4 regions of the Methylosinus sp. KRF6 genome follow, and region 1 is predicted to be linked to each of the others. Evidence: predicted binding sites of a transcription regulator. Region 1 holds the regulator's gene; each other region holds the start of a gene.
What was found. The regulator PhoB, encoded in region 1, activates phosphate uptake and scavenging genes when phosphate is short. The targets are predictions, from matches to a motif close to TGTCATNNANCTGTCAT.
Positions count from the first base shown of each region.

Region 1 (7,563 bases):
TCGCCTCCGGCGAGCTCGTCCTCGACGGCAAGACGCTCGCGTCCATCTTCCTCGGCGAGATCAAGAGCTGGGACGACGCCGCGATCAAGAAGCTCAATCCGAAGGCCAAGCTCCCCGCGGCGGCGATCGCCGTGGTGCATCGTTCGGACGGATCGGGCACGACCTTCAACTTCACCAACTATCTCTCCAAGGTCAGCCCGGACTGGAAGAGCAAGGTGGGCGAGAACGCCTCGGTCGAATGGCCGGTCGGCATCGGCGCCAAGGGCAATGAGGGCGTGGCCAACAATGTCGCCAACACCAAGGGCGCCGTCGGCTATGTCGAATACGCCTACGCCAAGCAGAACAAGCTGACTTACACCAAGCTGGTCAACAAGGACGGCAAGACGGTCGCCCCGACGACGCCGACCTTCCAGGCCGCGGCGTCCAACGCCGATTGGGCCAATGCGCCGGGCTTCTATCAGATCCTCACCGACCAGCCGGGCGCGCAGTCCTGGCCGATCACCGCCGCCACCTTCATTCTGCTGCCCAAGGCGCCGCAGGATACGGCGGCCGCGGCCGAGGCGCTGAAATTCTTCGGCTGGGCCTTCGCCAAGGGCGCCAAGGCGGCCGAGGAACTCGACTATATCCCGCTGCCGGCCAATGTCGTGGCTCTGATCAAGAAGAGCTGGGCCGCCAATGTGAAGGATGCGAGCGGCAAGCCGCTGGCGTCGAACTAAAATATCTCTGCGCGCCGGCGAAAGACCATTTCGCCGGCGTCGCCGCTCGACGCGAGACGCGCGAGAATCGCAGGTTGGTGAATGGCGCAAGACGACCTGCCCGAGACCTGGCTCCGTCCGCTTCTTTTCGACGCGGAGCCTCTCGACGCGGTGAGTTCTCCCGAGACCTGCGCTATGACCTCACATAAAAAATCCGCCTTCGGGAGCGCGCGATGGAAGCCGGCTTCAACCGCCAAACGAGAGATAATAGCGTGTCCGACCTAGCAATCGTAGATGCGACGCCCCGCGCCGCCGAAGTCGACCGCAGGAAAGTGCTCGGCCGCATGGCCCTGTTCGACTTCTTTTTTCATAATTTGACGCGCGCCGCGGCGATCCTCGTTCTCTTGATCCTCGGCGGCGTGATCTTCTCGCTCATCTATGGCTCGATTCCGGCCATACAGGCCTTCGGCCTCGGGTTTTTGACGACGGAATCCTGGAATCCCGTCACCGAGAAATTCGGCGCCGTCGCGCCCATCTACGGCACTGTGGTGACCTCGACCATCGCCATGGTCATCGCCGTGCCGCTCGGCCTCGGCATCGCCATTTTCCTCACCGAGCTCTGCCCCCATGCGCTGCGCCGGCCGATCGGCGTCGCCATCGAGCTGCTCGCCGGCATTCCCTCGATCATCTACGGCATCTGGGGACTGTTCGTGCTCGCCCCCTTCCTGCAGCAGCATGTGCAGCCGGCGCTGATCTCGCTCACCGGCGACATTCCCGTGCTGTCGAGCCTCTTCGCCGGCCCGCCCTATGGCATCGGAATGCTGACCGCGGGCTTCATCCTCGCCATCATGGTGCTGCCCTTCATCACCTCCATCTCGCGCGACGTGTTCGACACCGTGCCTCCGGTGCTGAAGGAGGCGGCCTCGGGCGTCGGCTGCACGACATGGGAAGTGATGCGCTATGTCGTCATTCCCTACACGCGCGTCGGCGTCATCGGCGGCGTGATGCTCGGCCTCGGCCGCGCGCTCGGCGAGACGATGGCCGTCACCTTCGTGATCGGCAATGCGCACAAAGTGTCGAGCTCTCTGCTCGCGCCGGGCACGACGATCTCGGCGACCATCGCCAATGAATTCACCGAGGCGGTCGGCGATCTCTATACGTCGGCGCTGATCGAGCTCGGCCTCATCCTCTTCGTCATCACTTTCTTCGTTCTGGCGGCGGCGCGCTTCATGCTGATGCGCATCGAGCAGAAATCGGGAGCCTGACCTTTGTCCCTCTATTCCTCCCGCCGACGCACCAATGCGCTCGCGACCACTCTGTGCTGGACCGGCACGATTTTCGGTCTCGCCTGGCTGGTGCTGATCCTCGGCGCGCTGATCTATGAAGGCGCCCGCGGCCTGACGCCGGCCGTCTTCACCGAAATGACGCCGCCGCCCGGCTCCAGCGGCGGTCTGCTCAACGCCATCGCCGGCTCGCTGGTGATGACGGTGATCGGCGTGCTGCTCGGCACGCCGCTCGGAATGCTCGCCGGCACCTTCATGGCCGAATATGGCCGCTACTCGAAGCTCGCCACCGTGGTGCGCTTCATCAACGACATTCTGCTCAGCGCGCCCTCCATCGTCATCGGCCTCTTCGTCTATACGGTGGTGGTGGCCCGCGTCGGACATTTCTCCGGCATAGCCGGCGCTCTGGCGCTCGCCGTGCTGGTGGTGCCGGTCGTCGTGCGCACGACGGAGGACATGCTGCTGCTGGTGCCGAGCCCGCTGCGCGAGGCGGCGGCGGCGCTCGGCCTGCCGCGCTCCCATATGCTGATGCGCGTCGCCTATCGCGCCGCGAAATCCGGCATCGTCACCGGTGTGCTGCTGGCCGTGGCCCGCGTCTCCGGCGAGACGGCGCCGCTGCTCTTCACCTCGCTCAACAATCAGTTCTGGAGCACCGACCTCAACGCGCCGGTCTCCAGCCTGCCCGTCGTCATCTTCCAATTCGCGCTCTCGCCCTACAATGATTGGCAGCAGCTCGCCTGGACCGGCGCTCTGCTCGTCACCGTCGCCGTCCTTCTGCTCTCTATCACCGCGCGCGCGCTCAGCAGCCAGGGAACACAAAAATGACCGCCATGCCGGTTGTCGAAGCCTCCATTCCGACCAAAGTCTCGGTTCGCGATCTGGATTTCTATTATGGGTCGTCGAAAGCGCTGAAATCGATCTCGCTGCCGCTCTACACCAATAAGGTGACGGCCTTCATCGGCCCGTCCGGCTGCGGCAAATCGACTCTGCTGCGCATATTGAACCGCATGTACGACCTCTATCCGCGGCAGCGCGCCGAGGGCGAGGTGCTGCTCGACGGCGAGAACATCCTCGACCCGAGCATCGACCTCAACCTGTTGCGCTCGCGCGTCGGCATGGTGTTCCAGAAGCCGACGCCCTTCCCCATGTCGATCTACGACAATATCGCCTTCGGCATTCGCCTCTATGAGAAGCTGTCGCGCAGCGAGCTCGACGGCCGCGTCGAGGCGGCGCTGCGTGGCGCGGCGCTGTGGGACGAAGTGCGCGACAAGCTGAATTCGAGCGGCCTCGGCCTCTCGGGCGGCCAGCAGCAGCGCCTGTGCATCGCGCGCACCGTCGCCATTCAGCCGGAGGTGATCCTGTTCGACGAGCCCTGCTCGGCGCTGGACCCGATCTCGACGGCGAAGATCGAGGAGCTCATCGACGAATTGTCGGAGCGCTACACGATCGCCATCGTCACCCACAATATGCAGCAGGCGGCGCGCGTCTCCGATTACACCGCCTTCATGTATCTCGGCGATCTCGTCGAATTCGGCGAGACGAACAATCTGTTCACCGCGCCGCAGAACAAGAAGACCCAGGACTATATCACCGGCCGCTTCGGCTGAGCGCGATCGCGCACGAGGATTATGAGACATGAGCGAACATATCGTCAGCTCCTATGACCGCGACCTCGAAGTGCTCGGCCGCCGTATCGCCGAGATGGGAGGCATCGCCGAGAAAATGCTCGCCGAAGCCATGGATGCGCTCGCCAATTTCGACATCGAGCTCGCCCATCGCGTCGTCGCCACCGATCAGCGCCTCGACGCGCTGCAGCGGGAGATAGAGGAGAACGCCATCCTCACCATCGCGCGGCGTCAGCCGCTCGCCATCGATCTGCGCGAATGCATCGCCGCGATGCGCATCGCCGCCGATCTCGAGCGCGTCGGCGATCTCGCCAAGAGCATCGCCAAGCGCACGGTGAAAATCCTCTCCGAGGCGCGCGTGCCGCGCGCCATCATCGGCCTCAAGACGATGGCGGAAGTGGCCGCCATGCAATTGAAGGACGTGCTCGACGCCTACGCCCAGCGCGACGTCGAGCGCGCCCGCGCCGTGTGGACCAATGACAGCGAGCTCGACGCGCTGGAAGATTCGGTGTTCCGCGATCTCCTCACCTTCATGATGGAGGATCCGCGCAACATCTCCTTCTGCACGCATCTGCTCTTCTGCTCGAAGAATATAGAGCGGATCGGCGATCACACCACCAATATCGCCGAGACGATCGTCTATCTCGTCACTGGCGAGTCGATGCCGACCGACCGCCCCAAGGGCAAGTCGTCCAGCATCTCCCCCAGCATGGAAACGGATGAGCCCTCGCAATGAACGAGATTCGCGTCGCAACGCCGCGCGAGACGCCGCACGATCGGGCGCCGCGAATTCTCGTCGTGGAAGACGAGGCGGCCCTCGCATTGTTGCTCGCCTATAATCTCGAATCGGAAGGCTTCCAGGTCGAACATGTCGAGCGCGGCGACGAGGCGGAAATCCGCCTCGCCGAATCCGTGCCCGATCTCGTCATTCTCGACTGGATGCTGCCCGGCGTTTCCGGCTTGGAAATCTGCCGGCGGCTGCGCGCGCGCGACGACACGCGCACAATGCCGATCATCATGCTCACCGCGCGCGGCGACGAGAACGAGCGCGTGCGCGGTCTCTCGGTGGGCGCCGATGATTATGTGGTGAAGCCCTTCTCCACGCCGGAGCTGATGGCGCGCGTTCACGCTCTGCTGCGCCGCGCGCGGCCGGAGCGCGTGGCGACGCGGCTCGTCGCCGGCGACATAGACCTCGACCGCGAGACGCGGCGGGTGAAGCGCGGCGGCCGCGAGATTCATCTCGGCCCGACGGAGTTCCGCCTGCTGGAATATCTGATGGAGAAGCCCGGCCGCGTCTTCTCGCGCGCGCAATTGCTCGACAGCGTCTGGGGGCTGTCGGCGGAGATCGACGAGCGCACCGTGGACGTCCATGTCGGCCGTCTGCGCAAGGCGATCATCCGCGGCCGCGAGAAGGACCCGATCCGCACTGTGCGCGGCACCGGCTATTCTTTCGACGAGACCTTCGGGCGCAATTGAGGCGCGGCCGAAGGCTCCTCTCTCGACATCGCATCATCACGCTGTCGGCGCCGCCTCGTCGCGAGCCGTCTCGACGAGGCGCTTGAGATCGCCGAGACCTTGCTCGAAAGCGCCGCCGACCATTTTTTCCGGCCGCATGACGAGGCTGAACAGCTTGCCGAGGAAGGGCTGGCGCCCTTTCATGTCCCAGGTGACGAGCGAGCCGCCATTCTGCGGCGCAATGGTGAATTCGACGCGATTGCTGCATTTCATCGGCCGATCCAGGCGTAATGTGACGACCACTTTCGACGGCGCGACGGACTCGACGATCTCGACTCGCCCCGCGCCGACCTTCGCATTGCCTTCGAAATCGCAGGCCGCGCCGACGCCGCGTTCCGGCCCGGCGTAGGAGAGCTTCACACTCGGATCCTTCACGAAAGGACTCCATTCATTGCTCGCGCGCGGATCGTCGATCAGCGGAAATATTCGCTCCGGCGGCGCGGCGATGAAGATGGAGCGCGCGATATGGCAGACGTCCGGCTGGCGCGCGGCCAGGACGAGAATTGCGGCGATGATGACGGCGACGCCGGCGCCGATGATTTCCAACATGTCGAACCTCGAAAAAAAGCGGAGCGGCGCTCCCGCTCGCGAGCGAAAGAGCGCCGCGCGCCGTCATTGCGGCAGCACCACCATCCAGGGCACGCCGAAGCGGTCGGTGAGCATTCCGAACGCGGGTGAGAAGAAAGTTCTGGTCAAGCGCATCTTCGTCTCGCCGCCCTCGGCGAGCGCTGCGAAGACGCGTTCGGCCTCCTCTTGCGTCTTCGCGCTATAGGACAGCGAGAAGCCCTTGAAGCCGGTCTCCTCGCCGTCGCCGTCCGAGCCGAAGACGATCGTGTCGCCGATCTTCAGCGCCATATGCATGACCTTGGCGCTCCAGCCCGGCGGCAGCATTTCCTCCGGCTGGGGCAAAGGGCTGTCCTTGTAGCGCATCAGCATCTGTATCTGCGCGCCGAGCGCCTTCTCATAAAAGGCGGCGGCTTCTTCGGCGCGGCCGTCGAAGATCAGATAGGGTTGAATCGACATCATGTTTCTCCCAGCGAGCGTCGCGGACGGGCGCTCGTTTCGTGGGAGGAGATCATGTCCGCGCAAAGCGCTTCGTCAACCGTCCCGCACCTTTTTCACTTCGGGACGATGATCATCCAGAGCACGCCGAAGCGATCGACCGCCATGCCGAAGGTGGCGGCGAAAAACGTCTCGCCCAAGGGCATTCGCGCTTCGCCGCCATCGGCGAGCGCGCCGAACATGCGCTCGGCCTCCGCCACGCTCTTCGCCTCGAGCGAGACGCCGAATCCGTTGAAGCCGGAAGGACCCGTTCCGCATCCATCCGACAGGAAAATTTCCGAATCGCCGATCCGAAGGCAGGAATGCATGATCTTCTTGCCCCAATCGGGCGCGAGCGCGCCGGGCGGCGGCGGCTCGGGGCTCTCGTCGAAGCGCAGCAGGAAATTCACCTCGGCGCCGAGCGCTTGCCGGTAGAAAGTAATGGCTTCGTCGGCGCGGCCCGAGAAGAAAAGATAAGGCTTGATCGTCATTGGATGCTCCTTTTTTTGAAAAATGGCGGGGCTCGGTCAGTCCTGCGCGAGATAGGCGTCGAGCTGCTCGAGTGTTCCGGCCCAGCCATTCCCCTGGGCGTCGAGCGTGGCGGCGAAGGTCGTGATCTCTTCCGCGCTAGCCTCGAAGGGCCGCGCGCGCAGCGTCAACTCGGAGCCGCCGCTTTCCGTATCCGCGAGGAGAAAGGTCGTCTCCACCTTCAGCGGCCAGGTCTCGCTGAGCGGATGGCGCGTGAGTCCGCGGTCTTCATCGGAAAAAGAGTCGACGAGCACGATGCGCGTCGGCGCTTCGATCTCGCGATATTCGAAGAGGCCCCATATGGCGCCGCCGTCCTGCGTCCGCAGCCCATAATGATAGGAGCCGCCGGGACGAAAATCCATTTGCAAGGCGATGACCGGAACGCCCTTCGGCCCGAACCATTGCGCCATGCGCTCCGGCTCCGCGAACGCCTTCCACAAGAGCTCGCGTGAGGCGGCGAAGCGGCGTGACGTGACGAAGACGGGACCTGCCGATTCCTCGATGAAATCGCCGAGACGTCCGAGATTTTCGGCGAGGCCTGTCGCGGCGCCATAGTCGCGCACGACGCGATCGCGCTCGGCGAGGGAAGGAAAGCGCATACGCCAATCGATGCGCGTCTTCTCGCCTTCCTGAGAGAGGGCGATGATCGTCTCCATCCGCACGGGCTCGACATTCTCGTCATCGCCGGGATGAAAATAGGCGATGCGCTCCGGCCGCAGGATTTCGCAAAAGACGATCTTATTCTCATAATCGCGCCCGTCCGGGCCGTGCATGACGAAGCGCCAGACGCCGCCCGGCGCGAATTCGAAAGCTTGCGTCGTGAGCGAAAAACCCTTCGGCCCGAACCATCGCGCCAGCCGATCCGGCGCGGCGAAA
Region 1 covers NZ_JAHLJF010000001.1:1,544,204-1,551,766, reverse strand. The annotation lists gene pstS (phosphate ABC transporter substrate-binding protein PstS) at 1-716, shown strand, start outside; gene pstC (phosphate ABC transporter permease subunit PstC) at 1,040-1,960, shown strand; gene pstA (phosphate ABC transporter permease PstA) at 1,964-2,803, shown strand; gene pstB (phosphate ABC transporter ATP-binding protein PstB) at 2,800-3,585, shown strand; gene phoU (phosphate signaling complex protein PhoU) at 3,614-4,339, shown strand; gene phoB (phosphate regulon transcriptional regulator PhoB) at 4,336-5,079, shown strand; gene KP010_RS07450 (SRPBCC family protein) at 5,116-5,667, opposite strand; gene KP010_RS07445 (VOC family protein) at 5,731-6,144, opposite strand; gene KP010_RS07440 (VOC family protein) at 6,237-6,650, opposite strand; gene KP010_RS22710 (SRPBCC family protein) at 6,687-7,563, opposite strand, start outside.

Region 2 (7,563 bases), 530 kb from region 1:
GATATCCGCATAAGGGGACTGTCCGGCTCTGGTGTGGCGTCGGTCGATCTTCATCTCGTCCTATTCCTCGAAAAATATGCGCGCGAAACCGCGCGCGGCCGCTGGCGTCGGCCGTGTGGAAGCGTCGATTTTGTGGGACTCTACGTGGGGAAACGCAGATACCGACGCCTCGCCGCGATGAAAGGGCCGCCGCCGCGACGAGGCGCGCAGCGGGGGCGAGCATCGAGGCGAGCGCCGCCCGTTCGGGGCGCGCTTGCGGGCCTCTTCGATCTTCCGTCGCTGCGTCATAGGTGACACTCCGACAGTGCGTCAGTCCGGGGACGGCGTCAAGATATGGTGTGACTAATTAATTTGGTGACAACATGTTGCAGAAAGTCGTGGATTATGGGGAGAAGCCGACTCGGGCGTGGCTGTGAGAGTCGACGCGCGCGCCATTTTCGGCAAGGCGGACTGATCGGGATGATTCTCCCATTCGATTTTCCTCGTCTTGACGTGGCGGGGCGCGGAGGAGTTAGTTGCGCGCTGGCGGCGCCGGGGCAATAGGCGCCAGAAAGGCCTTCAGGAGGTTAGTCATGTCATTCGTCGTCGCGCGCCGGGGGTTCCTGGCCGCCTTGTCGCTAGCGGCTCTGGCCTCGTCGGCCGCGCTCGCTCACGGCCCCTCGCGCCAGAAGGTGACGGAGACGATCGAGATCGCCGCTCCGGCCGAGAAGGTCTGGGCCATCGTCGGCAATTTCCAGGATCTGAGCTGGCTCCCGCCCGTCGCCAAGACAGAAGGGCAGGGCGGCAACACGCCCGACAAGGCGACGCGCCATCTCACGCTGAAGAATGGCGGCGAGATCGACGAGCTGCTCACCAAATATGACGAAAAGGACTTCTCGCTCGCCTATCGCATCGAGAAGGTCGATGTGAAGATCCTGCCGGTGAACAATTACTCCTCGACGATCACGGTGAAGCCGCAGGGCGACAAGAGCGTCGTCGAATGGCGCGGCGCCTTCTACCGCGGCTTCCCCAACAACGACCCGCCGCCGGAACTCTCGGACGAGGCGGCTCTGAAGGCCGTGACCGATCTCTACAAGGCTGGCCTCGCCTCGCTGAAGGCCAAGGTCGAAGGCAAGTGATCGTCAAATCCTGGGGCAGGGCGGCGCGCGCCGCCCTTCTCGGGCTCGCTCTCGCTTCGCCCGCGGGAGCGGACGAGGCTTTCGTCACCAATCAGGGCAGCGGCGATCTCACCATCGTCGATCTTTCGACCATGGCGCCCGTCGCGACCCTGCCGATCGGCGGCAAGCCGGCCGGCGTCGCCGTCTCGGCGGATGGCGCGCGCGCCTATGTGACCAGCCCGGAAGGCAAATATCTCTCCGTCGTCGACACGCGCGAGCGGCGCGTCCTGCGCAAGATCCCGCTCGAGGGCGGTCCGCTCGGCCTCGCCGTCGCGCCGGACGGCAAGCGCGTCTATGTCGCCGATATGTACGAGCAGCGGCTCTTTTCGGTCGATCCGGAGTCGGGCGTCGTCGCCACGGCGCAAGTCGGCGTCACGCCCTCGGGCGTCGCGGTGACGCCGGACGGCAGGACGATCCTCGTCGCGATTCGCGACGCCAATAAAATCGCCTTCGTCGATGCGGCGTCCTTTCAAAAGCTCGGCGAGCTCGAGGTTGGCCGCCATCCTTTCGGCGTCACCATCGACGCGGACGGAAAGCGCGCCTATTCCGCCAATGTCGAATCGGACGATATCAGCGTCATCGATCTTTCGAGCCGGCGCGTCATCGCCAGGGTGAAGGTCGGCAAGCGGCCCTATTGCGTGGCGCTGGCGCAGGGCAGGGGCTTCGTCACCGACCAATATGCGGAATCGGTCAGCGTCTTCGATCTTTCGACCTTCGCGCCGGTGGCGCAGGTGAAGGTCGGCGAATATCCAGAGGGCATCGGCGCGAGCCGGGACGGCAAGACCATCTATGTCGCCAACTGGTTCACCAATGAGTTCTGGTCGATCGCCGCCGACAGTTTGAAGGTGATCGCCAAGGCCAAGACCGGCGACGGCCCGCGCGCCTTCGGGGCTTTCATCCGCGCGATGAATTGACATGCTCCGGCCGCACGCCGAGGCCGACCAGCCGCGCCGGAATTTGCCGTAGGACCGGGAAGACGTCCAGAAGCCGCAGCGCCAATGGCGGGTCGAAAGGCTTGTCCGCGGCGAGCACATTGCTGATCACGCGATTTTGAATGAAGAGCTGCAGCCGCTGCGTCATCCGCGCCGGAAATTCCCGGCGCTTCTGCACGGCGCCGACATCTGCGTCGGTCAGCGTTCCATCGCGCAGCTTTTCGGCGAGCAGATTGGCGGTCGCCACGGCGTCCTGAATCGCCAGATTGACGCCCACGCCGCCGACGGGCGACATCGCATGGGCGGCGTCGCCGATGCAGAGCAGGCCCGGCCGGCTCCAATTCTTCAAGCGATCGACCTGCACGGTCAGCAGATTCACATCCTCCCAATCGCGCAAATCCTCGACGCGATCGGCGAGAAAGGGAACGCAATCGGCGATGGCGTGACGAAATTCGTCGATCCGGCGGCCGCGCAGCGCCTGCGCTCGGCCCTTGGGGATCACATAGCCGATCTGCCAATAGGCGCCGCGCTCGATCATCGCCACCATGCGCCCGGGCGCGATGCGGCCGAATGTCTCCTCCGGGTCGTCCGCCTCGCGCCGCAGCTTGAACCACAGCACATCCATCGGCGCGCCGAAATCCTCGACCTCGAGGCCTGCCGATTCGCGCATTCGCGACGTCCGCCCATCCGCGGCGATGGTGAGATCGGCTCGGATCTCGAGCGGCCCCGCCGGCCCCGTGGCGCGCACGCCGACGATGCGGCCGTCCTCCTCGACGAGGCCCTCGGCGGCAGTCTGCATCAGCAAGCGGAAATTTTGCAGCTTCTTCGCCTCGCCGGCGATGAAGTCCAGAAAATCCCACTGCGGCATGAAGGCGACGAATTTGCACAAGGTCGGCAGGCCGCGGAAATCGGCGATGACAAATTTGCGGTCCCCCAGAAAGGCCGAGAGCTGAAACGCCTTGCGATGCGGCAGCTTCAGAAACTCTTGCAGCAGGCCGAGCTCGAAGACGAGCTGAAGCGTCGAGGGGTGGATCGTGTCGCCGCGAAAATCACGCAGGAAATCCGCGTGCTTTTCGAGGACGATCGTCTCGACGCCGGCGCGGGCGAGCAGAAAACCCGCCATCAGCCCCGCCGGGCCGCCGCCGACGACGCAGCATTTCGCGGAAATCGTCGCCGCCATCGGCCGCTCCCCGAATCGAAGGCCGCCAGCGGGCCCCTTCGCCTTTATGGTCAGTTCAGCAGCGGTTTTCCATTCGCATCCTTCACATTGGCCGCCCAGCTCTTGCGGATGAGAGTCACCACGGAGGGCGGCATGGGCTCGAAATCGAGCTCTTCGGCCGCCTTTGCGCCTTTGGCGAAGGCCCAGTCGAAGAATTTCAGAGCCTCCAGCGCCGCCGCCGAATCCTGCGGCTGCTTGGGCAGCAGAATGAAGGTCGCCGCCGCGATCGGCCAGGAGGCGGCGCCCGGCTGCCCGGTGAGCAGGCGGAAAAAGCCCGGCGCGCTCGCCCAATCGGCGTTGGCGGCGGCGGCCTCGAAGCTCTCCTTGCCCGGCGCGACGATCTTGCCGTCGCTGTTCACCAGGCTGACGGTGGTGAGCCGGTTCTGCCTGGCGTAGGCGAATTCCACATAGCCGATGGCGCCCTTCGTCGTGGCGACATTATTGGCGACGCCTTCATTTCCCTTGGCGCCGAGGCCGAGCGGCCATTCCACGGCGACGTTCTCGCCGACCTTCTCCTTCCAATCGGCGGAGACGCGGGAGAGATAATCGGTGAAGCAGAAGGTGGTGCCGGAGCCGTCGGAGCGATGCACGACGACGATCGGCTTCGCCGGCAGAGTGAGCTTCGGATTGCGGGCGCGGATCGCCGGGTCGTTCCAAAGCTTGATCTCGCCGAGGTAGATGCGGGCGAGGAGCGGCCCGTCGAGGACGAGTTCATTGGCTCCGATCCCATCCAAATTGACGACGGGGGTGACGCCGCCTACCACTTGCGGCCATTGGATGAGCCCGGCGGCGTCGAGCTCCTTGGCCGTCAGCGGCTGGTCGGAGGCGCCGAAAGTGACGGTGCGCGCCTTGATCTGCCTTATGCCGCCGCCCGAGCCGATCGACTGATAATTGACGCGATTGCCGGTTTCCTTCGAATAGCTCTGCGCCCATTTGGCGTAGACGGGTAGGGGAAAAGTCGCGCCGGCGCCGGAAATATCGAGGGCGCGCGCGCTCCCCACGGAAAGGATCGCCGCCAGAGCGGCGTGAACAATGAGCCTCGAAGCCTTGGAAATCATGCAGCCATCCCTGGAATTCGACGCGAGCTTTTTTTTTCGCGCGAGCCGAAAACCAATAGTCTCAGCTTGTGCGGCGCGCCTTCGAGGGCGCGGCGGCTGTCGTCTTTCTGTCACACTCCTCCTTTTCCACGACTCGCGGTCAAAAGCAAAGCTCGCGTATCGGCGCATCGGGAAGTGGCGCGCCCGACTGGACATTGCGCCGTCTTGACGCAATAAGGAGCCACGCAAACTTTCTTGGACGCTTCCGACATGTCCTACATCATTCGCTTCTTCACCTGGTGGAACCGGGCGACGCTCAGCACGGGCCTGTGGACGCTGCTCTATGGCGAGCGCGTCGGGACGGATGAGTTCGGCAACGTCTATTACCGCCGCCGCGGCGGCAAGAAGGACAAGGCGCTCGGCTTCGAGCGCCGCTGGGTCATCTATAAGGGCTATGCCGAGGGCTCGGCGACGCCGCCCGGCTGGTATGGCTGGCTGCACCACACGGTTGACACGCCGCCCACCCAGGAGAAATACGCGCCGAAGGAATGGGAGCTTCCCTATCGCCCCAATCTGACCGGCACTTCCGCCGCTTATCATCCGCCGGGTTCGATCCTGGCGGAGGGCCGCCGCGCTCCCGCCGGCGGCGACTATCAGGCCTGGACCCCCGAGGCTTGATGCGAGGCGGTCGCGGCCTCGCCCGCGACCATCGATCCGCCATGCTCTTCCTGTTCAACGACGGCGCATGAGGCGCGGGCGGCCGGCCCGAGCCAGAGATCGGAAACGAGAGCCGATATGATCTCCCGCTGCTTCCGCCTGCGTTTCGCTCTGTCCGGGGCCGTCTTGCTCATTGGCCTCGGCGCGGCCGCCGATCCGATCCGCAATCCGACCGCTATATTCGCCGGGCTCGACAAGACGACCGGCCGAATCATCAATTTCGACGTCGCTATAGACGAGACCGTGCAATTCGGCTCGCTGCAGGTGACGCCCCGCGTCTGCAACACGCGTCCCCAGACCGAAGCCCCGCAGACTACCGGCTTCGTCGAGGTCGACGAGCAGGATACGGGGAAGAACGAGGCCAAGCGGATTTTCTCCGGCTGGATGTTCGCCGCGAGCCCCGGCCTGCATGGCGTCGAGCATCCCGTCTATGACGTCTGGCTGGTCGATTGCCGCGGCGGCAAGGAGACGGTTCAGGCTCCCGCGAGCGAGCCCGCCGCTGCGGCGGCCCCGGCCGCTCCGCAGGAGAAGAAGCGCTCCCGCTCGCGCAAGGTGGAGCCAATCGCCCCCGTTCCGGTCGAGGCGGCGCCGATCGGGCCGCGCGATTCGGTTCCGCCGGAGGGCGCAAAGGCCCCGGAGAGCGCCGAGCCCGCGGCCGCGCCGGCCGAAAAGCCCAAGAAGAAGAAAAAGAAGCCGTCGGCTCAGCAGGCTCCGGCGCCCGCTACGGCTCCATCGCCTTTTCCGTTCTGATCTCCGGCTCCCGCCGCAATATGGCGACGATCTCGCGTCCGGGCACGGGCGAATCGTCCGGCCAGGCGGCGAAGCGGGCCGGAGCCGACAAAGCCTCTTCCAAAAGCCCATGATAGGCGTCGCGGCCGATCTCGATCGCCCCGAGCGAGGCCAGATGCGTGGTCATGAATTGCGTGTCGAGCAGGCGGAAGCCGCCTTTGACCAGCCGCGCGACGAGATGCGCCAGCGCCACCTTGGAGGCGTCGGTCTCGACGTGGAACATGCTCTCGCCGAAAAAAGCGGCGCGCATGGAGACGCCATAGAGGCCGCCGACCAGCCGTCCTTCCCGCCAGCACTCGACCGTATGGGCGAAGCCCATGTCGAACAGCTTGCGATAGAGCCGCTTGATCTCGGAATTGATCCAAGTGTTCTCGCGCTTGGGCGCGGAGGCGGCGCAAGCCTCGATGACGGCGTCGAAATCCGTATCGACCCGGACCTCGAAATGGTCCGAGCGAATGGTTTTGGCGAGCGAATGCGAGACCTTGAACGCATCCAGCGGGAAAATGGCGCGCTCCTGGGGGTCGACCCAGAAAAGCTGCTCTTCGTCGGCGCTTTCCGCCATAGGGAAAAGGCCGATCGAATAGGCGCGCAGCAGGATCTGCGGCGTGATGGCGTAATCTGCGTGTGAAGGGCGCGACATTTCGCAGATTGTAGCGCAATGCGCGCCGGAATCGAGAGCGTTCCACTCCGGGGTGAACGGAGATCGAGCGCGAATGCGCTCGGCCCCCTCGTCTTCGTCGTTGCCCCCCGTCCAGCTATCGCTGGCCGACCCTCCCCCAGAAGGGGAGGGTGGATAGGCCCCGCCGCTCCTTCGGCGTCGTCAGCCCTCGCCGATCACCTCGAGGAAGCTGTGCGCATCCTCCTTGCGCTCGAAGACATGGGGAGCGATGCCGCGCTTGCTCAGCGCTTCCTTGAGCTTCAAGCGCAGGAAGGCGCTGGTCGTATAGCGCGTCGTCGTCAGATAATAGTTCTCCAGCATATATTGGATCATCTCTGCATAGTAATCATAGAGATGCTCGCTGATGCGGAAATTGTCGAGATTGACGACCTGATTGACGCGCTTGTCGATCTTCTGGCAGGCGTCGATCAGCATTTTGCGCAGATCGTCGATATCGCGCTTGGAGCGCGCGCTCCAGCCCTCGAGATTGAGGAACTGAATATTGCGATCGGCGTCATAGCTCACGCGATCCTGCAGATCGAGATTGAGCAGATCGGAGATCAGCCCCATCGGCTCGTCGATGAAGATACGCCTGTCCATAGGGATCGGATGCTTGACGATGGGCTTGAAGTCCATATGCGGGAGAATGTCCCGCTCTATGTCTATGCCCGGCGCCACCTCGATCAGCTCTAGGCCTTCCTTCTTCAGCTGGAAGACGCAGCGCTCGGTGACATAGATCACCGGCTGCTCGCGCTTTTGCGCATATTTGCCGCTGAACGTCACCTGCTCGACGAATTTCAGGAACTTTCTCGCACGGCCTTCCTTGAGGATTTTCACCTCGCCGTCTTGAATCGCGATCTCGAGCCCGCCGGCCGTGAAAGTGCCGGCGAAGACGACGCTGCGCGCGTTCTGGCTGATGTTGATGAAGCCGCCGCAGCCGTTGAGGCGGCCGCCGAAACGGCTGGTGTTCACATTGCCCTGCTCGTCGCATTCGGCCATGCCGAGGCAGGTCATGTCGAGACCGCCGCCGTCATAGAAGTCGAATTGCGTGTTC
Region 2 covers NZ_JAHLJF010000001.1:1,012,591-1,020,153, reverse strand. The annotation lists gene KP010_RS04890 (vitamin B12-dependent ribonucleotide reductase) at 1-54, opposite strand, end outside; gene KP010_RS04885 (SRPBCC family protein) at 573-1,118, shown strand; gene KP010_RS04880 (YncE family protein) at 1,115-2,071, shown strand; gene KP010_RS04875 (FAD-dependent oxidoreductase) at 2,052-3,269, opposite strand; gene pstS (phosphate ABC transporter substrate-binding protein PstS) at 3,320-4,366, opposite strand; gene KP010_RS04865 (NADH:ubiquinone oxidoreductase subunit NDUFA12) at 4,616-5,023, shown strand; gene KP010_RS04860 (DUF2155 domain-containing protein) at 5,141-5,812, shown strand; gene aat (leucyl/phenylalanyl-tRNA--protein transferase) at 5,784-6,491, opposite strand; gene KP010_RS04850 (acyl CoA:acetate/3-ketoacid CoA transferase) at 6,672-7,563, opposite strand, start outside.
Region 2: the regulator PhoB is predicted to act here: its motif matches at 4,464-4,480, upstream of pstS (phosphate ABC transporter substrate-binding protein PstS).

Region 3 (7,563 bases), 2.2 Mb from region 1:
GTCAGTCTCGGCGCCGCGCGGCGACGGCGCGCTCGCGTCCGCCGGCGTCCTTGCGAATTCCGGCCGGAGCGAGGCCTTTCTCGGCCAAGAGCGCGACGAGGCTGCGCGCCTGGCCGTCGCCCGCCTCGAGCACAGCGGCGCCCGATGGCGCGAGCAGACGCGGCAATTGCTCGGCGATCTCGCGATAGCAGTCCAATCCATCCGCGCCGCCGTCGAGCGCGAGGCGCGGATCGTGAAGACGCACCTCCGGCTCGAGCCCATCCAGTTCGCCGCTGGCGATATAGGGCGGATTGGAGACGATGAGATCGAAACGCGCCGCGAGCGCATCCGCCCAACGTCCGCGCAGAATCGAAGCGCGCCGCGCGAAGCCGCAGCGCGACAGATTGACCGCGGCGGCGGCGCAGGCCGCGGCGGAAAGATCGACGCCGATCGCGCCCGCCTCGGGGAGCTCGGCGAGCAGAGCGCAGAGAATGGCGCCCGAGCCGACGCCGAGATCGAGAATGCGCAAAGGCTCGCGCCGCCGCTCGCCTATGAGCTCGAGCGAAAGCTCGATCAGCGTTTCCGTATCGGGGCGCGGATCGAGCACGCGCGGCGCGACGAGGAGATCCTGCGTCCAGAAGCCGCGCTCGCCGAGAATACGCGACACCGGCTCGCGCGCCGCGCGGCGCTGCGCATAATCGCGCAGCCGCGCGCAGGCCGCCGCGCCGAGCTTCGCCGCAGGATCGAGCAGCAGCTCCGCCGCAGTGAAGCCGCCGGCGCCGAGCAAAAGCGCGCGCGCGTCGCGGCGCGCATCCTCGACGCCGCAGCGCGCGAGCAAAGCCGCGACCGCGTCGAGCGCCGCGGCGCGCGTCGCGTCCTCGAGCGCGAGAGCCGCGATCTGCGTCACGCTCTGGCGAGCAGAGCGGCGACGCGCTTGGCGAAAGCAGCCGCATCGAGCGGCGCCTCGCCATCGGCGATGCGGGCGGTGTCGAACAGCAGCCAGAAGCCGTCCTCCGCGCCGGCGCGATCGGCCTTGGCCTTTTGCGCGAGCGCGAGCACCGCCTCGTGACGCGGATTGATCTCCAGCACGGGCTTGCCGAAGACGCCCTTATTGCCGCTCTCCTGCAACATGCGCGCGAGCTGGAGATCGAAGCCGTGATCGGCGGCGATGAGACAGGCGGGGCTCTCGCGAAGACGCGTCGAGACGCGCACATCCTCGACCTCTCCGCCGAGCGTCTCCTTCAACATTGCGGTGAGCAGCGCGACCTCCGCGCTCGCTTCCGCCGGCGGCGTGTCGGCGGCGCCTTCCGGCGTCGGCACGGCGTCGATGTCGGCTGCGCCCTGCGTCACCGATTTGAACGGCTTGCCGTCATAGCCGACGGCGCTCGTCACCCAGAAGGAGTCGACCGGATCGTCGAGCAGCAGCACGTCTATGCCCTTGGCGCGATAGCCCTCGAGCTGCGGGCTGGCGGCGAGCCGCTTCTTGTCGTCGCCGGCGATGTAATAGATCGCGGTCTGATTGGGCCGCAGATTTTCGACATAGTCCTTCAGGCTGCGCCCGCCGTCCGGATGCTGCGCCGTCGAAAATCGCGCAATGGCGAAAATCTCGTCGCGGCGCACGGGGTCCTCGTGCAGGCCCTCCTTGATGACGGCTCCGAAATTCTTCCACAGGGCGGCGAACTTCTCCGAATCATTGGCGGCGAGATCGGAAAGCTCCTTGAGCACGCGCGTGCCGATCGCCTTGCGGATGGCGCCGATGATCGGATTGTTCTGCACCATCTCGCGCGAGACGTTGAGCGGCAGATCGGCGCTGTCGACGACGATGCGCATGAAGCGCAGCCAGGGCGGCAGAAGATCGGCCTCGCGCGAGATCAGCACGCGGCGCACATAGAGCTTGGAGCGGCTCTTGCGCTGCGGATCAAAGAGATCATAGGGCCGCGAGCCGGGCGCGAAGGCGAGCACCGTATACTCGGTGCGCCCCTCGGCGCGCCAATGAATGGTGAGCGCCGGCTCATCGAACTGGCCGGAAATCTGCTGATAGAAATCCTTATAGTCTTGTTCGCTGATCTCCGATTTCGGCCGCGTCCACAGCGCCGAGCCGTCGGTGAGGCGGCGCGGCTCCTTGCCCTTCTCCTCGACGAGGTCGATCGGTATCGCTATGGCGCCCGAATGCTCGCGCAAGATCTGCTCGATGCGATAAGGCTCGAGGAACTCCTCGGATTCCGCATTGAGATGCAGCGTCACCTTCGTGCCGACCGCGGGCGCGTCCGCCACGGCGAGCGGCGCGATCTGAAACGAGCCCTTGCCTTCCGACGTCCAGAGAAATGCGTCCGCAGAGCCGGCGCGGCGGGTCGCCACTTCGATGCGATCTGCGACCATGAAGGCGGAATAAAAGCCGATGCCGAAACGTCCGATCAGAGTTCCGCCCTTCTCGCCGCCCTGCTCATCGCCGCCCTTGGCCGCGAGCTCATCGAGAAAGGCGCGCGTGCCGGAACTCGCTATGGTGCCGAGCGCGGCGACGAGATCCTCGCGCGACATGCCGACGCCATTATCGGCGACGCTCAGCGTGCGGGCCTCCTTGTCGAGCGCAATGGTGACGAGCGGCGCGCCGGCCTGCGCCGCCAGCGCTTCGTTCGCCACCGATTCGAAGCGCAGCTTCTCGATCGCATCCGCCGCATTGGACACGAGCTCGCGCAGAAAAATGTCGCGCTCCGAATAGACCGAATGAGTCATCAGCTCCAGGAGCCGCGCGACATCGGCCTGGAAGCCGTAGTCGCTGCGCTCGGCTGCGTCGATCGTATGTGTTTCGGCGTGATCGTTCACGGGCGTCGTCTCCGCTTGTCTGTCGGCCTCGCCCCGCGCCGCTTCCCGCAAAATGGAAGCATGGCCGACGGCGCGCGGGCGCTGGCCGGGATATAGAGATCGTCATTGATCGGCAATGCCCCTGCCCGAGCCGCCTCGAGCGGAGCGCGCGGCTGATATCGGGGATCGTCGGCGAAGTTGCAAGATCGCTCGCCGCGATGAGCGGCGCGCGAGAACGAAAGGCGCGCGCGCAAAACAAGACGGGCCGCCCGAGCGTGCTCGGCCGGCCCGTCCATCGCCACGAACTCACGCTGCTCGAAAAGCGCCCTTCCGGGGGGCTGGGGGGCTGACGAAATCCGGAAAAACCACTTCTCGAGCCTGTCGAGGCAATAGGCTAGATATTGGTCGCCTCCTTTGGCGGACAAGGGGCTCGATATTGGCGAAAATGTGAAATCTCGTCTTTTGCGCGCAGGACCGATCGTCGCCGGATTGTCATCTTTGTCTTGCCCTCCCGCATTTGCCGCGCGATCATGCGCGAGAAATGGGGACAGCGGCATGAGCGAGACGGAGACGACCGAACCCAGCAGGCGGCGCGGCCTGCTCGCCGTCGTGGCAGGCCGCGGGACCAACGACAAGGATCGCAACGACAAGAATGGCCCCAGGGCCGCGCCCGAGAAAAGCGCTCCGCTCGTGTCCTTCGACCGGCGTGAATTGCGGCTCTTGCTCGATCTCTACGGCGCCAAGGTCGCCGCCGGCGAATGGCGCGATTATGCGATCGACTTTTCTCCCGGCAAGGCCGTGTTCTCGATCTTTCGCCGCGCCAGCGAGGCGCCGCTCTATCGCATCGAGAAAAACCCCGAGCTCGCCCGCCGCCAGGGCGCCTTCTGCGTCGTCGCCGCCGGCGGGCTGGTGATGCGCCGCGGCCACGATCTCGCGCGCGTCGTCGCCGTGCTGCAGAAAAAGCTGGAATTGGTGCGCGATTGAACTTTCGCCGAAGCAAAAAAGGCCCCGCCGGAGCGGAGCCTTCTCATTCTCTGTCGCTCGCGCATCGCGCGATCAGTCGTTGCGCTCGCCGAAGAGGTAGAGCAGCGACTGGAACATGTTGATGAAGTCGAGATAGAGCGACAGCGCGCCGAAGATGCTCTGCTTCGCCACCACCTCGTGACCATAGCCGGCGCTCTGATAATAGCCGTCCTTGATCGACTGCGTGTCCCAGGCGGTGAGGCCCGCGAAGATGAGCACCGACAGGATCGACAGAGCGAACTGCATCACGGTGCTCTGGAAGAACAGATTGACGAGGCTCGCGAGCACCAAGCCGATCAGGCCCATCACCAGGAAAGAGCCGAAGGCCGAAAGATCGCGCTTCGTGGTGTAGCCATAAAGGCTGAGACCGCCGAAGGCCGCGGCAGTGATGAAGAACACCTTGGCGATCGACGCGCCGGTGAACACGATCATGATCGACGACATCGACAGGCCCATCACCGCCGAGAAGGCGAGGAACAGGTTGCGAGCCGTCGCAGCGGAGACGCGGTCGGCGCGAAAGCCGAGAAAGAACACGAACGCCAAGGGCGCGAGCATCACCGCCCATTTCAGCGGGCTCGTGTAAAGCATCTGGCCGAAGGGGGTGAGCGCGATCTGCCGGCCGCCTTCCTTGGCGACGGCGAGCATATGCGTGCCCAGCGCCACCAGGCCGGTGACGCCGAGACCCAGCACCATGTAATTGTAGACGCCGAGCATGTAGGCGCGCAGGCCCTGGTCGATCTCGGCCGTGCCGGCTCGGGAGACGCCGCCCCGATAGCCGAAGCTCGTGTTGCGGTCGAAATTGGACATAGCATCCTCTCGTAAAAGGCCGCGCGGCCGGTCATCCGGCCAATCGGCGCGGTCCTCGCCGCCGAATATGGCGTGCGAGCGGAGGAAAAACAAGAGTCCGTGCGGCAAATCCGGCGAAGTCCGCGCCTCGTCCAACAAGCTTCAAGAAAAACATGCAGTATTGATCGCCCGCCGCGTTCGAAAACTATCGCGGGCGATGGGAAGAGCGCAGATCGCTCCACTCGCCGCTCGCGCCGCCCGCTCGCGCTCTTGCCGCTCCCAGAGAATGCGCTAACATGCCGCATTGTCGCGGGCGGCGAGCGACCGGGTCTCGCGATCCGGCTCTCGTTTCGTCGTCGAAGCGAGCCTGTCCGGGGAAACGAGGCGCGCACAAAATGCTCCATGGGGGAATCATCATGCCCGACAGCGGTCTTGCCCCGTTCTGGCGGTCGATCGATGGGTTTCTGCGCTCTGCGACTCGTTTCTCTCCGCCCGCTCTCCTCGTCCTGCTGCTGACGCTGCTCGCCGCGGCGTCGCCCGCCTCGGCGCATGGCCGGCTCGGCTCCGCCGAAGGGCGATGCCGCCTGTTCGTCGGCCCCGACATCATGAATTTCACCGGCTATCTTCCCGACGCCTCGAAAAACGAGTTCTGCGAGGATATTCCGGCGACCGGCCACACCATCATCGCGCTCGACGCCGAGCAGGACGAGCTGCGCGACATGGCGGTGGAGATCCGAATCGTCAAAGACGTCGGCGGCGAGGAGAAGGAGAATGCCGATATCGACGCGGTCACTGTCGCCTATCGCGGTCCGCGCCTCTATCCGACCGGCACGATCAATTTCGAGCACTATTTTCCCGACGCGGGCTATTTCGTCGGCATCGTCACCGTGACCGGCGAGCATGGCGAGCGATGGGTGTCGCGCTTTCCCTTCTCTGTGGGAATGAGCTTCATGCGCACGCTCCCCCTCTATCTGCTGATGGGCATAGGCGTCGTCGCCATGTTCTTCGTCTATCTGCGGCATCGGCCGATACATCCGCTGAAGACGGCGGACGCCGAGCCGGCGGAATAATCCGCCGAGCGGCGAAGGCCGCTCAGTCGCCGGCGCCTCCGATCTTCTCGGCGAGCAGCGCGATGGTCTTGGAATAGACCTTCGCCTTGTTCCATTCGAGCAGCGCGGGGAAATTGGGCTCGCCCTCGTTCCAGCCGGCGCCCGGCTTCCAGCCGGAGCCCTGCAGGAAATTGGCGGTGGAGGCGAGCACATCCGCCGTGTCGTGAACGAGATCGCGCTTGCCGTCGCCGTCGAAATCGACGGCGAATTTCAAATAGGACGAGGGCATGAACTGCGTCTGGCCGATTTCGCCGGCCCAGGCGCCGCGCATTTGCGCGGGATCGAGATCGCCGCGCTGGACGATGCGCAGAGCGTCGAGCAATTCGCCGCGGAATTTTTCCGAACGCCGGCAATCATAAGCGAGCGTCGCCAGCGCCCGAATCGTCGCGAAATCGCCGAGATAAGCGCCGAAATCCGTCTCCAGCCCCCATATGGCGACGAGAACCGGCCCCGGCACGCCATATTTCTGCTCGATGCGCTTGAACAGCGCCGCATGTTTCTGCAGCAGCGAGCGCCCCTTGCGGACGCGAAACGAATTGGCCATGCGCGCCGAAAATTGCTCGAAAGTCTGGCGAAACACCTTCTGCCCGCGGTCGTGCGAGATTACCGAGCGATCATAGAAGACGTCGCCGAGCGCCGCATCGATCGTCGGCTTTGAAATTCCCGCCGCCGCGGCCTCTCGCTCGAAACCGCCGAGCCAGGCCTCGAACCCCTCGCCATTGCGCCCGCATTCGGCCGCTCGCGCGCTCGCCGCGCCCAAGCCCGGCGCGAAGCCCAAAACCGAGGCGCAGGCCACGACAGCCGCAACGCCAAAGACCGACGTCTTTCGTTTTTTCCGAGCCATTTCGCCTACCCGCGTTCAGGGAAATTCGCGCTCTTTAGGTCACGCGAGCGCGGCCGCACGATGGCGTCGTTTCTCAAATCCTCAAAAAACCCATCCTGCTCGTCCGGCCGGCGAGACTAGCTCTCGCCGGTTAGCGGGCCGTTGCCGAAGCGCGGCAAAATTTCGTTCTCATATTGTTCTTGCCGAGGCGGGGCGACGCGTCTACTATGGCGACGTTTGCGTCAGAGCGATTGGAAAACGGGTTCGGAGCTGTCGCCATGGTGGTCAGGGTCTCGACGGTCGCCTTCGAAGGGATCGAAGCCAAGCCGGTCGACGTTCAAGTGCAGATCGCCAGCGGCAATGTGGTGTTCACGCTCGTCGGCCTCGCCGACAAGGCCGTCGCCGAATCGCGGGAGCGGGTGCGGGCGGCGCTCGTCGCCTCCGGCCTCGCGCTGCCGGCCAAGCGCATCACCGTCAATCTCGCGCCGGCGGACATGCCCAAGGAAGGCAGCCATTACGATCTGCCGATCGCGCTCGGCGTGATGGCGGCGATCGGCGCCATTCCGTCGGACGCGCTGGACGGCTTCACCGTGCTCGGGGAATTGGGACTCGACGGCGCCATCGCGCCGGTCGCCGGCGTTCTGCCCGCCGCGGTCGCCGCCAATATGCGCGGCCAAGGGCTCATCTGCCCGCGTCGATGCGGGCCGGAGGCCGCCTGGGCGTCCAGCGAAATGGAAGTGGTCGCGCCGCGGTCGCTGATCCAGCTCGTCAATCATCTGAAAGGAACGCAGGTTCTCTCCCGGCCCGCGCCGGCGGTGCGCGCCATTGCGGCGGGCCTGCCGGACCTCGCCGACATCAAGGGCCAGGAGAGCGCCAAGCGGGCGCTGGAAATCGCGGCGGCCGGCGGCCACAATCTGCTGATGAACGGCCCGCCCGGCGCCGGCAAATCCATGCTGGCGGCGCGGCTTCCGTCCATATTGCCGCCGCTGTCGCCGCGGGAGCTGCTGGAAGTCTCGATGATCCATTCCGTCGCCGGCGAGA
Region 3 covers NZ_JAHLJF010000001.1:3,783,813-3,791,375, forward strand. The annotation lists gene prmC (peptide chain release factor N(5)-glutamine methyltransferase) at 2-886, opposite strand; gene htpG (molecular chaperone HtpG) at 883-2,802, opposite strand; gene KP010_RS17985 (DUF2794 domain-containing protein) at 3,337-3,765, shown strand; gene KP010_RS17990 (Bax inhibitor-1/YccA family protein) at 3,838-4,611, opposite strand; gene KP010_RS17995 (hypothetical protein) at 5,007-5,660, shown strand; gene KP010_RS18000 (lytic transglycosylase domain-containing protein) at 5,683-6,543, opposite strand; gene KP010_RS18005 (YifB family Mg chelatase-like AAA ATPase) at 6,801-7,563, shown strand, end outside.
Region 3: the regulator PhoB is predicted to act here: its motif matches at 3,261-3,277, upstream of KP010_RS17985 (DUF2794 domain-containing protein).

Region 4 (7,563 bases), 250 kb from region 1:
TGCTCGGGATCGAGGCCGATGGCGCGCATGAAGCCCAAGGTCTCGCTGATATGGTCGGCGAGCTGCGAATAGCGATCCGAGAGCGGGCTGTTGCGCACGAAGCCCAGCATCCAGCGATGGGCGTTGACGAGATTGGCGAAGCCGCCCGTCGCGAAAGCGCGGATGAGGTTGAGCGTCGCCGCCGATTGCCGATAGGCCATCAGCTGGCGCTGCGGATCGGGCGTGCGGGCGGCGGCGGTGAATTCGATGTCGTTGATGATGTCGCCGCGATAGCTCGGCAGCTCCAGCGCGCCCTGCTTTTCGGTAGGGGCGGAGCGCGGCTTGGCGAATTGGCCGGCGATGCGGCCGACCTTCACCACGGGCGAGGCCGCCGCATAGGTCAGCACCACCGCCATTTGCAGGAAAACGCGGAAGAAGTCGCGGATATTGTCGGCCGAATGCTCGCCGAAGCTCTCGGCGCAATCGCCGCCCTGCAGCAGAAAGGCGCGGCCGGCCGCCACTTCCCCCAGCGAGCGTTTCAGATTGCGCGCCTCGCCGGCGAAGACGAGGGGCGGAAATCCGGCGAGCTGCCGCTCGACATCGGCGAGCGCCGCCTGATCGGGATAGACCGGCGTCTGCTCGATCGGTCTTCCTCTCCAGCTTCCGGGCGTCCAATTCTCCACTGGCCTGGCTCCTGCTCGCCGCTCCCCCGCGCGGCCCAGCTATACAGGAGTGAGCCCGCGGAGGCGAGCTTTTGCCCGTCCGCCGGAAATGCCGCCATATTCCCTCGGCCAGGACCTGCGGTCTTTCCGCAGGATGACGCGGCTCTCCGCTTTCCCTAGCCTCGACGGCGCACTTTTCGTACGAGCGCTTTTTTCATGCCGGTCTTTTTATCGGATTTCATTCACGCCGCCCGCTGGCTCGCCGCTCTCGCCGTTCTGCTCGCTCACGCCAATGTGCTCGTCTCCTTGAGCGACATGATGGTCGCGCCGCATGGGCCGCTCGTCTATGCGTGGTGGTTCGTCACCGCTTTCTCGCATCAGGCGGTGACGGTCTTTTTCGTGCTGTCGGGCTTTCTCGTCGGCGGCCGCGTCTTTGTGGCCATGGAGCGGCGGACGCCCTTCCTGCGCGCCTATTTCGTCGATCGCTTCGCCCGCATCTATCTGGTGCTGATCCCGGCGCTGGCGCTGACCTTCGGTCTCGACGCGCTCGGCCGCGATCTTTTCGCCGGCGCAGGCGTCTATGAGCTTCCCGGCCTCGAGGGCGCCTATGAGGCCTCGCGCATTCTCTCGACGCTGGCCATGCAGCAGAATATCTGGGCCGGCCAGGCCGGCACAGACGGCGCGCTGTGGTCGCTGGCCTGCGAGTTCTGGTACTATCTTTTGTTCCCGCTGCTGCTGCTTCCTTTGGCGCGCGCCTATTCGGAACCCGCGCGCCTCGCCGGCTTCGCCCTCGGCGCGCTGCTGCTGCTGCTCCTCTCGCTTCCCTCCTCGCGCGTGCCTTTCGGCTTCGCGCTATGGGCCATGGGCGCGCTGGCGGCCCGCGCGAAGCGCCCGCTCTTCGCCGGCAAATATCTGTCGCTGGGGATTTTTCTCGCGGCGCTCGTCGTCGCCCGCCTCGCCGCGCGCGGGCCTCTCTTCGAGGCGCATCCGGTTCTGCACGACATCGCCGACGCGCTCACCGCGGCGACGCTCGCCAATCTGCTGGCGACGCTGCGCTTTTCGGAAAGCGGCTTTGCGCTCGGAGATTCGGCGCTGCATCGCCGGCTCGCAGATTTCTCTTTCTCGCTCTACGCCACGCATATGCCGATCGTTTTCTTCTTCTGGGCCGGAGCCGGCCATATTTTCGGCGTGGACTGGCACAAGCTTCTGCCGACGTCGACGCATTGGCTCGTCACGGCGGCGCTGCTCCTCGTCGCCGTCGCGACGGCCTTCGTCTTCTCGCGTGTGACCGAGGCGCATACGCCGGCGCTGCGGCGGCTTCTGCATGCGGCTGTCGCCGCGCTGGACCGGCGCGCGCGGCTCGGCCTGCGCGCCCGCTGGATTGGCCATGGTCGAGCCGAGGGGCTATAACTCGGCCCCGCCCAGCTTTTGTTTGGAGCGCAGTCCGATCGCTCCAAAGCCACCGGAGACTCATGCCGATCCTCTTATCGCAATTCATCGAAGCCTGTCGTTGGGTGGGCGCGCTGCTGGTGCTCGCCGTCCATTCCACCAATATGTTCGTCAATCTCGCGGACATAATGAGCGCTCCCCATGCGGCGAGCGTCTACGCCTGGTGGTTCTTCGTCAGCTTCGAGCTCGGTCATCAGGCCGTCGTCGGCTTCTTCGCCATTTCGGGCTATCTGGTCGGCGGCGCCGTGCTGGCGCAATTGCGCAGGGACAAGCCCTTTCTGCGCGACTATCTCATCCATCGGTTCGCGCGCATCTATATCGTGCTCGCGCCGGCGCTGCTGGTCACAGTGGTGGCGGATGGGATCGGCCGCGGCTGGCTCGGCGACAGCGGCGTCTATGACTGGCCGGTGTTCAAGGACCATTATCGCGCCGATCTCTTCCTCGGCTCGCTGGCCAATCTCTCGGCGATCTATTGCGATTTCTTCGGCACCAATGGACCGCTCTGGTCGCTCGCCTGCGAGTTTTGGTATTACATCTCCTTTCCGCTGCTGCTGCTGCCCTTCGCCCGCGCCTATTCGTTGCGAACGCGCGCTGTCGGATTCGCGCTCGGCCTCGCCATTCTGGTGGTCATGTCCATCCCCTCCGGGGGCTGGTTTCGTTTCGGCTATCTGCTCTGGGGCCTCGGCGCGCTGGCGACTCTGGCGCGGCGCCCACTGGTCCAATCGCGCTGGATCGCGCTCGCGCTCTATGTCGTCGCGGTCATCCCCATCCGCCTTCTGGTGCGCGGCCCCAATCTCGAGGCTCATCCCTATCTCGCCGACGCGGCCGATCTTCTGGGCGCCGTCCTCTTCCTCAATCTGATGGTGACGCTGCGCTTCGGGCCGCAGCAGGGCTGGGCGCTGTTCCAGCCGCAGCTGCATCGGCGGCTCGCCGATTTCTCCTTCTCGCTCTACAGCGTCCATATGCCGGTGCTGATTCTGGCGCGCGCCTTCGTCGATCAGCGCTTCGGCGCGCAATGGGCGCGCGAGCTGGCGACGCCCGCCCATTGGCAGATGATGGCGGCGGTGATGACAGCGGCGGTCGTCTTCGGCTTCCTCTTCTCGCGCGTCACCGAGGCGCACACCAATTCCGCGCGGCGCGCGCTGCGCAGAGCCTTCGAGGCGGCGGAGGAGCGTCGGCGCCGGCGCGTCCCGCCGCCGCTCGAGGAGCTGGAGCGCGAGCCGCAAAAAGCCGACGCCTGATTGTGAAGGTCAACCGTGCCGCCCTCTGTCGACGAACCGTCGCATCCCTCCTCTAATGGCGAGGACCCGAGGCGGGCCGCCGAAGGCGCGCGCCCGCGGGGACGCACGAAAATGAAGACGATGCCGTCGAGCGTCGCGATCGTGGGCGATTCGCCCTTTCTCTGGGTCATGCGCTTCGATGCGGAGGGCGCGGCGACGCTCGTCGCCGACCACGATTCCGCGCAGCTCGATTCGGATGCCGACGGCTATTTCTGGGTCCATCTCAATGTCGCCGATCTGCGCTATCGCGATTGGGTCGCCGGCCGCCGGCAAATGCCGGCCGAGGCGCGCGCCCTGCTCATCGACCAGGACAGCCATCAGCGGCTCGACGCCGACGAGCAGGCGCTCTGGGGCGTGATCGCCGATTACGGCCGCGATCTCGAGCGTGAGGAAGACGTGCTGCGTCCCTTGCGCGTCGTCGTCACCGAGCGCTGCATCGTCACCGCCCGCCGCTACGCCGTCGAATCGACGGCCGCCATTCGGCAATCGGCTCTGGACGGCCAGCGCCTGCGCGCGCCGCTCGATCTCTTCGAGGCGCTGGTGACGCGCAGCCTCGTCTCCATGGACACCGGCCTCGAGAAGCTTCTCGCCAGATTCAACAAGATCGAAGATCGCGTGCTGGACGACGAGGCGCATGACGACCGGCGCGATCTCGGCGCGCTGCGCCGCCAGACGATCCGGCTGCGGCGCGAGCTCGCCGACGGCCAGCGCGTCTTCTCGCGCGCCGCCTTCTCGCCGCGCGTCTCGCCGCCGGCCCATGCGACGCTGCGCCGGCTGACGCAGCGCTTCGATTCGCTGCAGCAGGAGCTGCAGGCGGTGGAGGAGCGCGCCCGCCTGCTGCAGGACGAGATCGTCTCCAACCTCACGGCGGAGACCAATCGTCAGCTCTATGTGCTGACCATTCTCGGCACTCTGCTCATGCCGCCGACTCTCGTCTCCGGCATATTCGGCATGAACACGAAGAATCTGTTCTTCGCCGATAATGAGCAGGGGACGCTCTATGCGGCGGCGCTCTGCCTCGCCTCGGCGGCGGCGGCCTTTTTCGCGCTGATGTGGATCAAGCGCCGCGAGGGTTAGCGGAACTCGCGCCCACTCGCCGCGCACTGCCGATCGGCGTCACGCCGCTGCGAGGCTCTCGAACAATCCCCGGCCGTCGATTCCGCCGACCAGCGGATCGATGAGATTTTCGGGATGCGGCATCAGACCGAGCACATTGCGGCGTTCTGAAAAAATACCGGCGATGTCGTTGCGCGAGCCGTTGGGATTGGCCTCGCCGCCGACGCGCCCGAGTGAATCACAATAGCGGAAGGCGACGAGCCCCTCGCCCTCGAGCCGCGCGATCGTCTCGTCGTCGGCCTCGTAATTGCCCTCGCCATGGGCGATGGCGACCTCGATCGTCTGGCCCTGGCGATAGTGGCTGGTGAAGGCGGTGTCGGCGCGCTCGACGCGCAAATGCTGCATTCGGCAGACGAAGCGCAGATTGGCGTTGCGCATCAGCACGCCCGGCAGCAGGCCGCCCTCGCACAAAATCTGGAAGCCGTTGCAGACGCCGAGCGTCAGACCGCCGCGCGCGGCATGGGCGCGCACCGCGTCCATAATGGCGGCGCGGCCGGCGATGGCCCCGCAGCGCAGATAATCGCCATAGGAGAAGCCGCCCGGCAGCACGACGAGATCGGTGCCCGCGGGCAGCTCGGTCTGCGAATGCCAGACCATGGCCGGCTCGTGGCCGGTGGCTCGAGCGAGCGCGCGCGCCATATCGCCTTCGCGATTGGAGCCGGGAAAGACGATGACGGCGGCTCTCATGGGCTCGCGATCTCGATCTGGAAATTCTCGATGACGGTGTTGGCGAGCAGCTTCTCGCAGGCGGCGCGCAGCCGCTCCTCGGCGAGCGCGCGGTCGGAGCCCTCGAGCTCTATGTCGAACACTTTGCCCTGGCGCACGCCGCCGACGCCCGCGACGCCGAGCGAGGCGAGCGCGCCCTCTATGGCCTTGCCCTGCGGATCGAGCACGCCGTTTTTCAAGGTGACGATGACGCGGGCTTTCATGCGGCGGCTTTCTCGGGGTTCGGCTGCAATGGGCTGGCCGCAGGGTTAGCGGGCGACGCGCCGGAGCGCAAGCCGTTCTCTCGCCGCCGTTCTCGCCGCGCCGCTTCAGGCCGAGCGCGAGCGCAGGGCGTAGACGAAGCCGGCGGCGCCGAGCAGCGCGATCGTCGCGGCGAAGATCGGCTGGCCGGCGGCGAGCGTCAGCACGACGGCGACGAAGGTCGCGACGCCGATCACCGACGTGACGATGAAGGCGCCGAGCGGCGAGGCGGAGCCGGCTGCCGTCGCGCTGCCCCGCCGCGGCTGGCCGGCGACGGCCGAGACGATCGCCTGATAGGCGGGATCGAAAATGATTCGATCGATCGAAAGCGGCGGCGCCGAATAGGGAAAGCCGCCGGAGGGCGAAGCGAAATCGCGGTCATAGGTGGTCGCCTCGAAGGCGCCCGGCCCCGTCTTGGCCAGATAGATGTCGATGGTGGCGGTGTCGCGCTCGCCGTCGCGGACCAGCAGAGCGGCGCGAATCGTCGCGGCCGCATCGTCGGCGTTGCGCGAGGGCAGGCGCGAGCGTGGAACGACGTCCGCCTCCTCGAGGAATTCCTTCGTCGTTTCGCCGCGCGCCTCCGCGGCGGAGCGCGCCGCCGCCTGCGCCTCCCGCACGATGATGCGCAGCGGAACGCGTTCGCCGACGAGGCGCGGCAGGTCGGAGAGCGCGGCCGCGCTCGGCCCATAGGCCGAGGTCAGATTGGCGTCCTCGCCGCTGATTTCTTCGCCGGAGGCGGCGCCGAGCGGCATGGCGAAATTTCGATAGCCGGCGGGAAGTGCATCGCGAAGGCCGGGGCCGGGCGGCGGTGTTTTGACGGCCGCCGTCGTCGCCACGCTCGCGTCTTCGACCGGCTCGGCCTTTGCTGTGACAGGCGCGACGCGCGACAGCGCGCGCACGCCGGGCGCTCGGGATGTAACGGCGGAAATCGGCGATACCATGATTCGTGACACCCATGGCGCGTCGCTTCGTACGCGCGCGCAGATTGGAATTTCCGGCTTGCGCGAAGCTGACGCCAGCGCAACCAGAGCGATTATTCGCAGGTCGTCTTCGACGCCGGGTTATAGAAAAGAGTCGAATGCCGCCGACCTCGCTCTATCTGCCTCGGGAGCAGGAGGGGCGCGAATGTATGCGGTCTCCAATTATCCGGGGCGTCGCCGCGCGACGCAGGAGGCGGCGCGGCGCGAGGTTTTCGCCGTCGTCGGCTCGCTCGCGCGCGAAATGCATCCGCAGCGCAGCGTTCCGGCGGAAATCTCCCTGTCCAGCCGGCTCGAGCAGGATCTCGGCGTCGACAGCCTGGCGCGCGCCGAATTGAACATGCGGCTCGAAAAGGCTTTTCATGCGCATCTGCCGATCGAGGAGCTCGGCCGCGCCGATACGGTCGGCGATCTGCTGACGGCGCTGGAGAAAGCGCCCGGCGCCGAGCCGCCGCCCGTCGTCGAGCCTGCCGCGGGCGAGGCGCTGCCGCATATTCGCGCCGCCTTCGAGGCGAGGACGCTGACCGAAGCGCTGGACTGGCACGCCGCGCATAATCCCGAGCGGCTGCATCTGACTTTTCTGCGCGACGCGGCGACGCCGGCCGGCGCGTTCACCTATTGGCGGCTGGCCGACGAGGCGCGCCGGGCGGCGGAAGGCCTCGTCGCCCGCGACGTCGCGCCCGGCGACCGCATCGCGCTGATGCTGCCCACCGGACTCGATTTCTTCGTGGCCTTTTTCGGAGCGCTCTACGCCGGCGCCATTCCCGTGCCGATCTATCCGCCGATGCGCATGGCGCAGATCGAGGAGCATCTCACCCGCCAGATCGGCATTTTGCGCAACGCCGGGGTGAAGCTGCTCATCACGGCCGCCGAGGGGATTCGTCTCGCCGGCCTCGCCCGCCGCCGGGTGGAGACATTGGAAGAAATCGTCGCCGTCGCCGATCTTGTGAGCGGCGCCGATGGCGCGCCTTTGCCGCCGACGCGCGAGGCGGGCGCGACCGCCATGTTGCAATATACGTCCGGCAGCACGGGCGATCCCAAAGGCGTCGTGCTGAGCCACGCCAATCTTCTCGCCAATGTGCGCGCCATGGGCCTCGCCATAGGCGCGACCTCGGCCGACACTTTCGTGAGTTG
Region 4 covers NZ_JAHLJF010000001.1:1,791,166-1,798,728, reverse strand. The annotation lists gene KP010_RS08630 (class II 3-deoxy-7-phosphoheptulonate synthase) at 1-662, opposite strand, end outside; gene KP010_RS08625 (acyltransferase) at 858-2,051, shown strand; gene KP010_RS08620 (acyltransferase) at 2,114-3,331, shown strand; gene KP010_RS08615 (CorA family divalent cation transporter) at 3,443-4,447, shown strand; gene purQ (phosphoribosylformylglycinamidine synthase subunit PurQ) at 4,487-5,173, opposite strand; gene purS (phosphoribosylformylglycinamidine synthase subunit PurS) at 5,170-5,415, opposite strand; gene KP010_RS08600 (hypothetical protein) at 5,521-6,351, opposite strand; gene KP010_RS08595 (AMP-binding protein) at 6,578-7,563, shown strand, end outside.
Region 4: the regulator PhoB is predicted to act here: its motif matches at 3,358-3,374, upstream of KP010_RS08615 (CorA family divalent cation transporter).